Azoarcus sp. CIB: one gene and its partners. The protein of the gene in region 1 interacts with the protein of each later gene in a pairwise test. Links are inferred from orthologs where the notes say so. Each region holds a gene or a part of one and is shown in the gene's direction. Other genes may lie near its edges.

What was found.
Region 2: the proteins of ybgC (region 1) and secA interact in binary tests that used the Escherichia coli proteins (3 or more experiments, as listed by UniProt). The link is inferred for Azoarcus sp. CIB from one-to-one orthologs.
Region 3: the proteins of ybgC (region 1) and acpP interact in binary tests that used the Escherichia coli proteins (3 or more experiments, as listed by UniProt). The link is inferred for Azoarcus sp. CIB from one-to-one orthologs.

The regions. Positions count from the first base shown.
Region 1 is NZ_CP011072.1:4,722,339-4,725,076, forward strand. It holds ybgC (tol-pal system-associated acyl-CoA thioesterase), read left to right. Parts: upstream 1-1,015; coding sequence 1,016-1,462; downstream 1,463-2,738. Other genes in the region: AzCIB_RS21160 (STAS domain-containing protein), read right to left, coding at 1-832; tolQ (protein TolQ), read left to right, coding at 1,459-2,133; tolR (protein TolR), read left to right, coding at 2,150-2,560; AzCIB_RS21180 (energy transducer TonB), read left to right, coding at 2,557-2,738.
Region 2 is NZ_CP011072.1:4,223,092-4,226,378, reverse strand. It holds secA (preprotein translocase subunit SecA), read left to right. Parts: upstream 1-363; coding sequence 364-3,087; downstream 3,088-3,287. Other genes in the region: AzCIB_RS18875 (HDOD domain-containing protein), read left to right, coding at 3,177-3,287; AzCIB_RS18885 (DciA family protein), read right to left, coding at 1-195. UniProt on the Escherichia coli protein: Required for protein export, interacts with the SecYEG preprotein conducting channel.
Region 3 is NZ_CP011072.1:3,136,605-3,139,438, reverse strand. It holds acpP (acyl carrier protein), read left to right. Parts: upstream 1-1,214; coding sequence 1,215-1,454; downstream 1,455-2,834. Other genes in the region: AzCIB_RS13865 (protein YgfX), read left to right, coding at 2,734-2,834; fabF (beta-ketoacyl-ACP synthase II), read left to right, coding at 1,476-2,714; fabG (3-oxoacyl-ACP reductase FabG), read left to right, coding at 372-1,121; fabD (ACP S-malonyltransferase), read left to right, coding at 1-366. UniProt on the Escherichia coli protein: Carrier of the growing fatty acid chain in fatty acid biosynthesis.

The DNA.
Region 1 (2,738 bases):
CGCGCGCCTCCCAGGACGGCGGCGACTCCTCGAAGGTGATCGCGTAATCCACCGCCAGGTTCTCGAAACGCTCCTGCTCGCCGGTGTGCTGCAGCATCTCCAGCATCAGCAGCCAGATGTCCCGCCCGCTGGGCTCGCCGGTGCGCACCTGTCCGGCCAGCATCTCCGCGAGTTGGCCGCAGTTCAGCAGCGACACCTTCACGCGCTCCGCCGCGAGTTCGCGCAACACGTTGCGAAACAGCGTGCATCCGTTTTCATCGACCGAGCGCAGACGCCCCAGATCGATGCGGATCGCGCCGCTCTTCTTGCCGATGATGGCGATCTGCTGGAACTGCGCCGCGGCCTGACCGGAAAGGCTGCCCGACATGTTCACCATCGGCGCCACGTTCGAACGCGGATTTTCCTGCGCACTCGACAAATCCGTCCACGGCGGCGGCGACCGCTCGAAGCGCGTCGCGTAGTCCAGCACCCGCGCCTCGAAACGCTGGCGCTGCCCGGTCAGCCGGTACAGGTCGAGCAGCATCATCCACAGGCCCTCGCCCGTATGGCTGCCCTGCCCGTCCAGCACCGCATTGAGCGCCGCCTCCGCCTCCACCGTGTTTCCGTTCGCGTACAGCACGGCGGCTTCCTCATAGGCAGCACCGATGCCCGCACCCATCTCCTGCACTTCGACCTGGCCGGCGCAATGCGCCAGGGCGTGCGTCGGGTCGCCGACCGAAAAATCCAGCTTGGACAGCTCAGGCGGCTCCGCTGGCGGCGTCGCCGACGAAGGCGCGGTACCTGACGGCGGCGTACCGGGAGCGGGCTTCTTGCCGAAGAATGGAAGAACCACGTTACGACCTGTGCAAACGGAAATGGACTTGTCGGGGATGTGGAAGGATAGCATTTCGGAACCGGCTCTTGCGCCCCTTGCTGCACCGCAGCCGAACGCAGGGCCGACCTCACCTTACCTTTTGCAAAACAGTCCGGGCGCCGCGGATGTTAAATAAGGCGCACCGTCGGCTAGAATGTTGCGATGCACACACCTCGCCCGTCGTCGATCTCCGGCGAAAACTGCGTATTTTCGCTGCCGGTCCGAGTGTATTACGAGGATACCGACGCCGCCGGAGTCATCTACTACGCCAACTACCTGCGCTACTGCGAACGCGCGCGCACCGAATGGCTGCGCGCAGCGGGCTTCGAACAACAGAAGCTGCTGACCGAGCAGCGCATCGGCTTCGTCGTCCGGTCCGTCGCCGGCGATTATCTGTCACCCGGAATGCTCGATGATGCGTTACATGTCACGACGGGGGTCGAAACGCTCCGCGGCGCGAGCCTGGTGTTCGTGCAGAAGGTAATGCGCGGCGAAGAAGTCCTGTTCCGCGGCCGCTTCGTCATCGCCTGCGTCGACCTCGACAGGAAACGCCCAACCCCGCTCCCCGCAGACATGCGCACAAAACTGGAAAAACTCGTACAAGCATGACCGCCACTCACGATCTCTCGATCATCAGCCTCATCGGCCAGGCCAGTGTCCTGGTCCAGCTCGTCATGGCCCTGCTCGCAGGCCTGTCGCTCCTGTCCTGGTACTGGATCTTCCGCAAATCCTTCCAGATCCGCGCCGCCCGCAACAAGACCAACGGCTTCGAGCGCGACTTCTGGAGCGGCGGCGACCTCAACTCGATGTTCCAGTCGGCCGCCGCCGCGCGTCATGAAACCGGCGGCATGGAGCGCATCTTCGAGTCCGGCTACCGCGAATTCACCAAGCTACGCAGCAAGAGCCACGATCACGCGGCGGTCATCGACGGCGCGCGGCGCGCGATGCGCGCCACCTACCAGCGCGAGGTCGACGATCTCGAAGCGCACCTCGCCTTCCTCGCCTCGGTCGGCTCGGTGTCCCCGTACATCGGCCTCTTCGGCACCGTGTGGGGCATCATGAACGCCTTCCGCGGCCTGTCCAACGTCAGCTCCGCAACCCTCGCGAACGTCGCCCCGGGCATCGCCGAGGCGCTGGTCGCCACCGCGATCGGCCTCTTCGCCGCGATCCCAGCGGTGGTCGCCTACAACCGCTTCGCGCACGACATCGACCGCATCAGCATCCGCTTCGAGAGCTTCATGGAAGAGTTCTCGAACATCCTGCAGCGCCAATTGCGCTGAGCGGGAGGAAACACCGATGCGCCAGCGCCGCCTGATGAACCAGATCAACGTCGTGCCTTACATCGACGTGATGCTGGTGCTGCTCGTGATCTTCATGGTCACCGCGCCGATGATCCAGACCGGCAGCGTCGATCTCCCCACCGTGGGCGGAGTGCCGCAACCGCCGGCCGAAGCGATGGTGGTGTCCGTGAAGAAGGACGGCTCGCTGACCTTCAAGGTCACGAGCAACTCGACCGAGCAGAAGATGAGCAACACCGAATTGCTGCGCGAACTGCACAACGCGCTGCAGCGCAATCCGCAGCAACCGATCCTGGTCGCCGCAGACAAGCAGGTGTCGTACGAACGAGTGATGGACACGCTGGACAGCATCCGCAAGGCCGGCTTCCAGAAGGTCGGCCTCCAGACGAGCACCAGCAGCACCCGATGAAAGACACGCACCTTGACCTGCAGCGCGACCAGCCCGGCAAATGGGCCTCGCTGGCGCTGACGGTCGCCGTTCACCTGGGCCTCGTTGCGTTCCTGATCTTCGGCATCCGCTGGCAGAGCAGTCCGCCCGCGGCGCTCGAAGTCGAACTCGTCGCCCCGCCCGCGGCCCAACCGACATT
Region 2 (3,287 bases), 500 kb from region 1 along the record:
TGCGGCGGCGGCGCCGCCGTTGGCGAGCAGCACCAGCGTGTCGCCCTTCAGGTTGGCGACCGAACAGGCCGACGCGAGCGCGGGCGGAAGGTGCTGCTGGAGCAGGTTCTGCAGGCGCATCAGGCGCGCTGCGTGGTCCTTCAGGCGTGCGAGAGCGTCGCCGGTGCCCAGGAAGCGCTGGATGAGCTGGGTCATGAGGGGGCCGAAGTCGGATTGCTCCCAGATGGTAGGTCGGGGAGTCCGCTACCGCAAGCGCAGACCTTCCTGGCCGCGCCCCGTTCCCGCCGCCGCATCCGCTGCGGGGCCTTGCGGTCGGCATGCTAAACTTCCCGCTTTGCCGAATCGGTCCCACCAGATACCCACATGATTTCCGGCCTGCTCAAGAAAATTTTCGGTAGTCGCAACGACCGCCTCATCCGCCAGTATTCCCAGACGGTACGCACCATCAATGCCCTGGAGCCGACGATTTCGGCCCTGACGGACGAGGCCCTGCGGGCCAAAACGGACGAATTCAGGCAGCGCGTCGCCAATGGCGAAGACCTCGACAGCCTGCTGCCGGAAGCCTTTGCGGTCGTGCGCGAAGCGGCCAAGCGTGTCCACGGCATGCGCCATTTCGACGTGCAGCTGATCGGTGGCATGGTGCAGCACAACGGCAAGATCTCCGAAATGCGCACCGGCGAAGGCAAGACCCTCGTCGCGACGCTGCCGGCCTACCTCAACGCGCTCGCCGGCAAGGGGGTGCATGTCGTCACCGTCAACGACTACCTCGCGAGCCGCGACGCCGACTGGATGGGGCGCATCTACGGCTTTCTCGGGCTGACGACGGGCTGCAACCTGTCGCGCATGGGGCACGAGGAAAAGCAGGCTGCCTACGCCGCCGACATCACCTATGGCACGAACAACGAGTTCGGCTTCGACTACCTGCGCGACAACATGGTGTATTCCACCAGCGAGCGCGTGCAGCGCAGCCTCAACTTCGCGATCGTCGACGAGGTCGATTCGATCCTGATCGACGAGGCGCGTACGCCGCTGATCATCTCCGGCCAGGCCGAGGACCACACCGAGCTGTACCTCAAGCTCAATCAGGTCGCCCCGGCGCTCACGCAGCAGGAAGGCGAGGGCGAGGAGGTCACCAAGCCCGGCGACTACACGCTGGACCTCAAGGCGCGCCAAGTGCTCCTCACCGAGCAGGGGCACGAGAACGCCGAGCAGATCCTCACCCGCATGGGCCTGCTGGCCGAGGGAACGAGCCTGTACGACCCGGGCAACATCCTGCTGGTGCACCATCTTTACGCGGCCCTGCGCGCGTACGCGCTGTACTTCAAGGACCAGCACTACGTCGTGCAGAACAACGAGGTGGTGATCGTCGATGAATTCACCGGCCGCCTGATGGCCGGCCGCCGCTGGTCCGAGGGCTTGCACCAGGCCGTCGAGGCCAAGGAAGGCGTGCGCATCCAGGCCGAGAACCAGACGCTCGCATCGATCACCTTCCAGAACTACTTCCGCATGTACGGCAAACTTGCCGGCATGACCGGCACGGCCGACACCGAGGCCTACGAGTTCCATCAGATCTACGGTCTCGAAACGGTTGTGGTCCCGACCAACCGGCCGATGCAGCGCCGCGACGACAACGACAAGGTTTTCCGCACCGCGAAGGAGAAGTGGGATGCGGTGATCAGCGACATCCGCGAATGCGTCGGTCGCGGCCAGCCGGTGCTGGTCGGCACGACTTCGATCGAGATCAACGAATTCCTGTCCGCGCTGCTGCAGCGCGAGAAGCTGCCCCATCAGTTGCTCAACGCCAAGCAGCACGAACACGAAGCCGAGATCGTCGCGCAGGCGGGGCGCCCGGGCGTCATCACGATCGCGACGAACATGGCCGGTCGCGGCACCGACATCGTGCTCGGCGGCAGCATCGAGCGCGAGATCGCGGCGATCCGCGACGACGAAGCGCTGACCCAGGAGCAGAAGGACGCACGCATCGCCGGAATGCGCGAGGAGTGGCTGAAAGTCCACGAGCAGGTGCTCGCGGCGGGCGGCCTGCACATCGTCGGCACCGAACGCCACGAGTCGCGCCGCATCGACAACCAGCTGCGCGGCCGTGCCGGCCGCCAGGGCGATCCGGGCAGCTCGCGCTTTTACCTCTCGCTCGAAGATCCGCTGATGAAGATCTTCGCCGGCGAGCGCCTGAACGCGATCATGGTGCGCCTGAAAATGCCCGAGGGCGAGGCGATCGAGCACGCGATGGTCACCCGCTCGCTTGAGTCCGCGCAACGCAAGGTCGAGCAGCGCAACTTCGACATCCGCAAGCAGCTGCTCGAGTATGACGACGTCGCTAACGACCAGCGCAAGGTGATCTACCAGCAGCGCAACGAACTGCTCGAAAGCGAGGAGATCTCCGACACGATCCATGCGATGCGCCAGGGAGTGCTGCACGACGCCTTCCGCCTCTACGTGCCGGTCGACAGCGTCGAGGAGCAGTGGGACATCCCCGCACTGGAGCAGGCCCTCGCGGCGGAATTCCAGCTCCGCCTTCCGGTCAGCGAGTGGCTGAAGGTCGAGTCGAATGTGGACGACGAGACCATTCTCAAGCGCATCCTTGCCGCCGCCGACGAGGCCTATGCAGCGAAGATCGCTCAGGTCGACGCGGGGGCGTGGCACAAGTTCGAGCGCGACGTGATGCTGCAGAGCCTCGACACGCACTGGCGCGAGCACCTGGCAGCGCTGGACCATCTGCGGCAGGGCATCCACCTGCGCGGCTACGCCCAGAAGAACCCGAAGCAGGAATACAAGCGCGAGGCCTTCGAGCTTTTCGAAGCGCTGCTCGAGTCCGTGCGCAGTGAAGTGTCCAAGCTGCTGATGACCGTCCAGGTCCGCACAGAGTCGCAGCTGGAGGAGGCCGAGCGTCCGCCCGAGCTGGACAACGTGCAGTATCACCACGCGGACTACGACGAGGCGCTCGGCTCCGCGTCGCAGGAGCAGGAAGGCGGCGTTGCCGTTGCGCAGGCCCCCAAGGTCGGGCGCAACGACCCCTGCCCCTGCGGTTCGGGGAAGAAGTACAAGCACTGCCACGGCAAGCTGAGCTGAGGCACGATGGGCGGCACGACGCTTCCCCGCCGCGTCCCTGAACGGCCCAGCGCGAGCCGTTTTTGGCTTCACGCGCAGCCTTTCCGTACATGACGGGCCCGGCCGATCCCAAGGGCAGGCGCCCCGGCGCGCCCGCACTGTTTCCGGAACTGCAACTCGGCGTTCCGGTGGATGCCGCCGGGCAAGCGGAGCGCGAGCCG
Region 3 (2,834 bases), 1.6 Mb from region 1 along the record:
GCGATGCTGCTGCCGGTGAGCGCCCCGTTCCACTGCGCGCTGATGAAGCCGGCGGCGGAGCGACTCGCCGAGCGACTCGCGTCGGTAACGATCGGCAAACCCGAGATTGCGGTGATCAACAACGTGGACGTTGCCGTGTATGACGATCCGGCCAGGATCCGTGACGCGCTCGTGCGCCAGGCCTTCTCGCCGGTGCGCTGGATCGAGCTGGTGCAGGAGATGGCGCGCCGCGGCATGGGACACGTCATCGAGTGTGGTCCGGGCAAGGTCCTTGCGGGTATGACGAAGCGGATCGCGGGCGACGTGCAGGGCGGCTCGATTCACGACGCTGCGAGTCTCGAACAATCCATTGCGGCCTTGAGGTGATTTCAATGAGTTTTTCGCTCGAGGGGCAGGTGGCCCTTGTGACCGGTGCGTCCCGCGGGATCGGACGCGCCGTGGCGCTCGAACTGGGCCGTCTGGGTGCGACTGTCGTCGGTACGGCAACTTCGGAAGCCGGTGCCGCCGATATTGAAAATGGTCTGCAGGAAGCCGGCATCAAGGGGTGCGGGATGGCGCTCAACGTCACCGACGCGGCTGCGTGCGAAGCGGCCATTGGCGACATCGAGAAGCGCTTCGGTGCCGTCGGCATCCTCGTGAACAATGCCGGCATCACGCGCGACAACCTCGCGATGCGCATGAAGGACGACGAGTGGGATGCCGTCATCGACACTAACTTGAAAGCGGTGTTCCGCATGTCGCGTCTCGTCATGCGTGGCATGATGAAGGCCCGCGGCGGCCGCATCATCAACATTACGTCCGTTGTCGGCAGCGCCGGCAACCCCGGGCAGGCGAACTACGCGGCGGCAAAGGCCGGCGTGGCCGGCATGAGTCGTGCGCTGGCGCGTGAGCTGGGTAGCCGCAATATCACCGTCAATTGCGTGGCTCCTGGCTTCATCGACACCGACATGACCCGTGCGCTGCCCGAAACGGCCCGCGACGCGCTGCTGGGCAACATCGCCCTCGGCCGGCTGGGACGTCCTGAAGAAATCGCTGGGGCGGTGGCCTTCCTGGCATCGCCCGCAGCCGCCTACGTGACGGGCACGACCTTGCACGTGAATGGCGGCATGTACATGTCGTAATCACCGGCGGCGATAGCGGTTCTCATCCTTTTTGGTAGAATACGCCGGCTTTTTTTCTTACATATCTGGATCATTCTGGGAAGGAGTTAGTTCATGGAGAACATCGAGCAGCGCGTCAAGAAAATTGTCGCCGAACAACTTGGTGTGAACGAGTCGGAAATCAAGATCGAGTCCTCGTTCGTCGACGATCTGGGCGCGGATTCGCTGGATACCGTGGAACTGGTCATGGCCCTCGAGGAAGAGTTCGAGTGCGAAATCCCGGACGAGGAAGCTGAGAAGATCACCACGGTTCAGCAGGCGATTGACTACGTCAACGCCCACCTGAAGAAGTAAGACTGATTACCGGAGCGAACATTGACCCGTCGCAGAGTCGTCATTACCGGTCTGGGCATCATTTCCCCGGTCGGCAATACCGTTCCGGAGGCCTGGGACAACATTGTCAACGGCCGCTCCGGTATCGGCGAAATCACGCGTTTCGATACCACGAACTTCCCGGTGAAGATCGCCGGTGAGGTGAAGGGGTTCGACATCGACGCATATCTTTCGCCGAAGGAGGCCCGCCGTATGGATGTGTTCATCCATTACGGCATGGCCGCCGGCATCCAGGCGTTCAAGGATGCCGGCCTGCAGGTTACCGCCGAGAACGCCGAGCGTATCGGCGTGAATCTGGGCTCGGGCATCGGCGGCCTGCCGATGATCGAATCCACCCACGACGATTACCTGAAGGGGGGGGCACGCAAGATTTCCCCGTTCTTCATCCCCGGAACGATCATCAACATGATCGCGGGCAACCTGTCGATCATGTTCGGCCTGAAGGGGCCTTGCCTGGCGATGGTTACTGCCTGCACGACAGCCACGCACTGCATCGGCGAAGCCGCGCGTCTCATCCAGTACGGCGACGCCGACGTGATGATCGCCGGTGGCGCCGAGTCAACCGTGACGCCGCTGGCCGTCGGTGGTTTCGCCTCGGCCCGTGCGCTTTCCACGCGCAACGACGACCCGCAGACGGCGAGCCGTCCGTGGGACAAGGGGCGCGACGGCTTCGTGCTTGGTGAGGGGGCCGGCGTACTCGTGCTCGAAGAGTATGAGCATGCGAAGGCGCGTGGCGCGAAGATCTATGCCGAAGTCGCCGGCTTCGGCATGAGCGCCGACGCCTACCACATGACCGCCCCGTGCGAGGACGGCAACGGTGCAGCGCGCTGCATGACGAATGCGATGCGCGATGCCGGCATGGCACTCGACGAGGTCGACTATATCAACGCGCACGGTACGTCGACGCCGCTCGGCGATCTGGCCGAAACGACGGCAGTCAAGCGTTGCTTTGGTGACCGCGCCAAGTCGATCGCGGTGAATTCGACCAAGTCGATGACCGGTCACCTGCTGGGCGCAGCCGGGGGCGTGGAGGCGGTGTTCACAACGTTGGCGATCCATCACCAGATTGCTCCGCCGACGATCAACATCTTCGAGCAGGACGAAGGCTGCGATCTCGACTATGTCGCGAACAAGGCACGCCCGATGGAGATCCGCGCCGCGCTGTCGAACTCGTTCGGCTTTGGCGGCACCAACGGAACCATCGCGTTCCGCCGCGTCTGAGTCACCGGTACGGTAGCCCGTGCGCTACCCGCTTGAAATCCGGCTTCGCCCGTCGAGGCTGATATTTCTGTTGAACGCCGCGATCCATACGATCGCGGCGTTTGCATTTCTGCGTTCGTC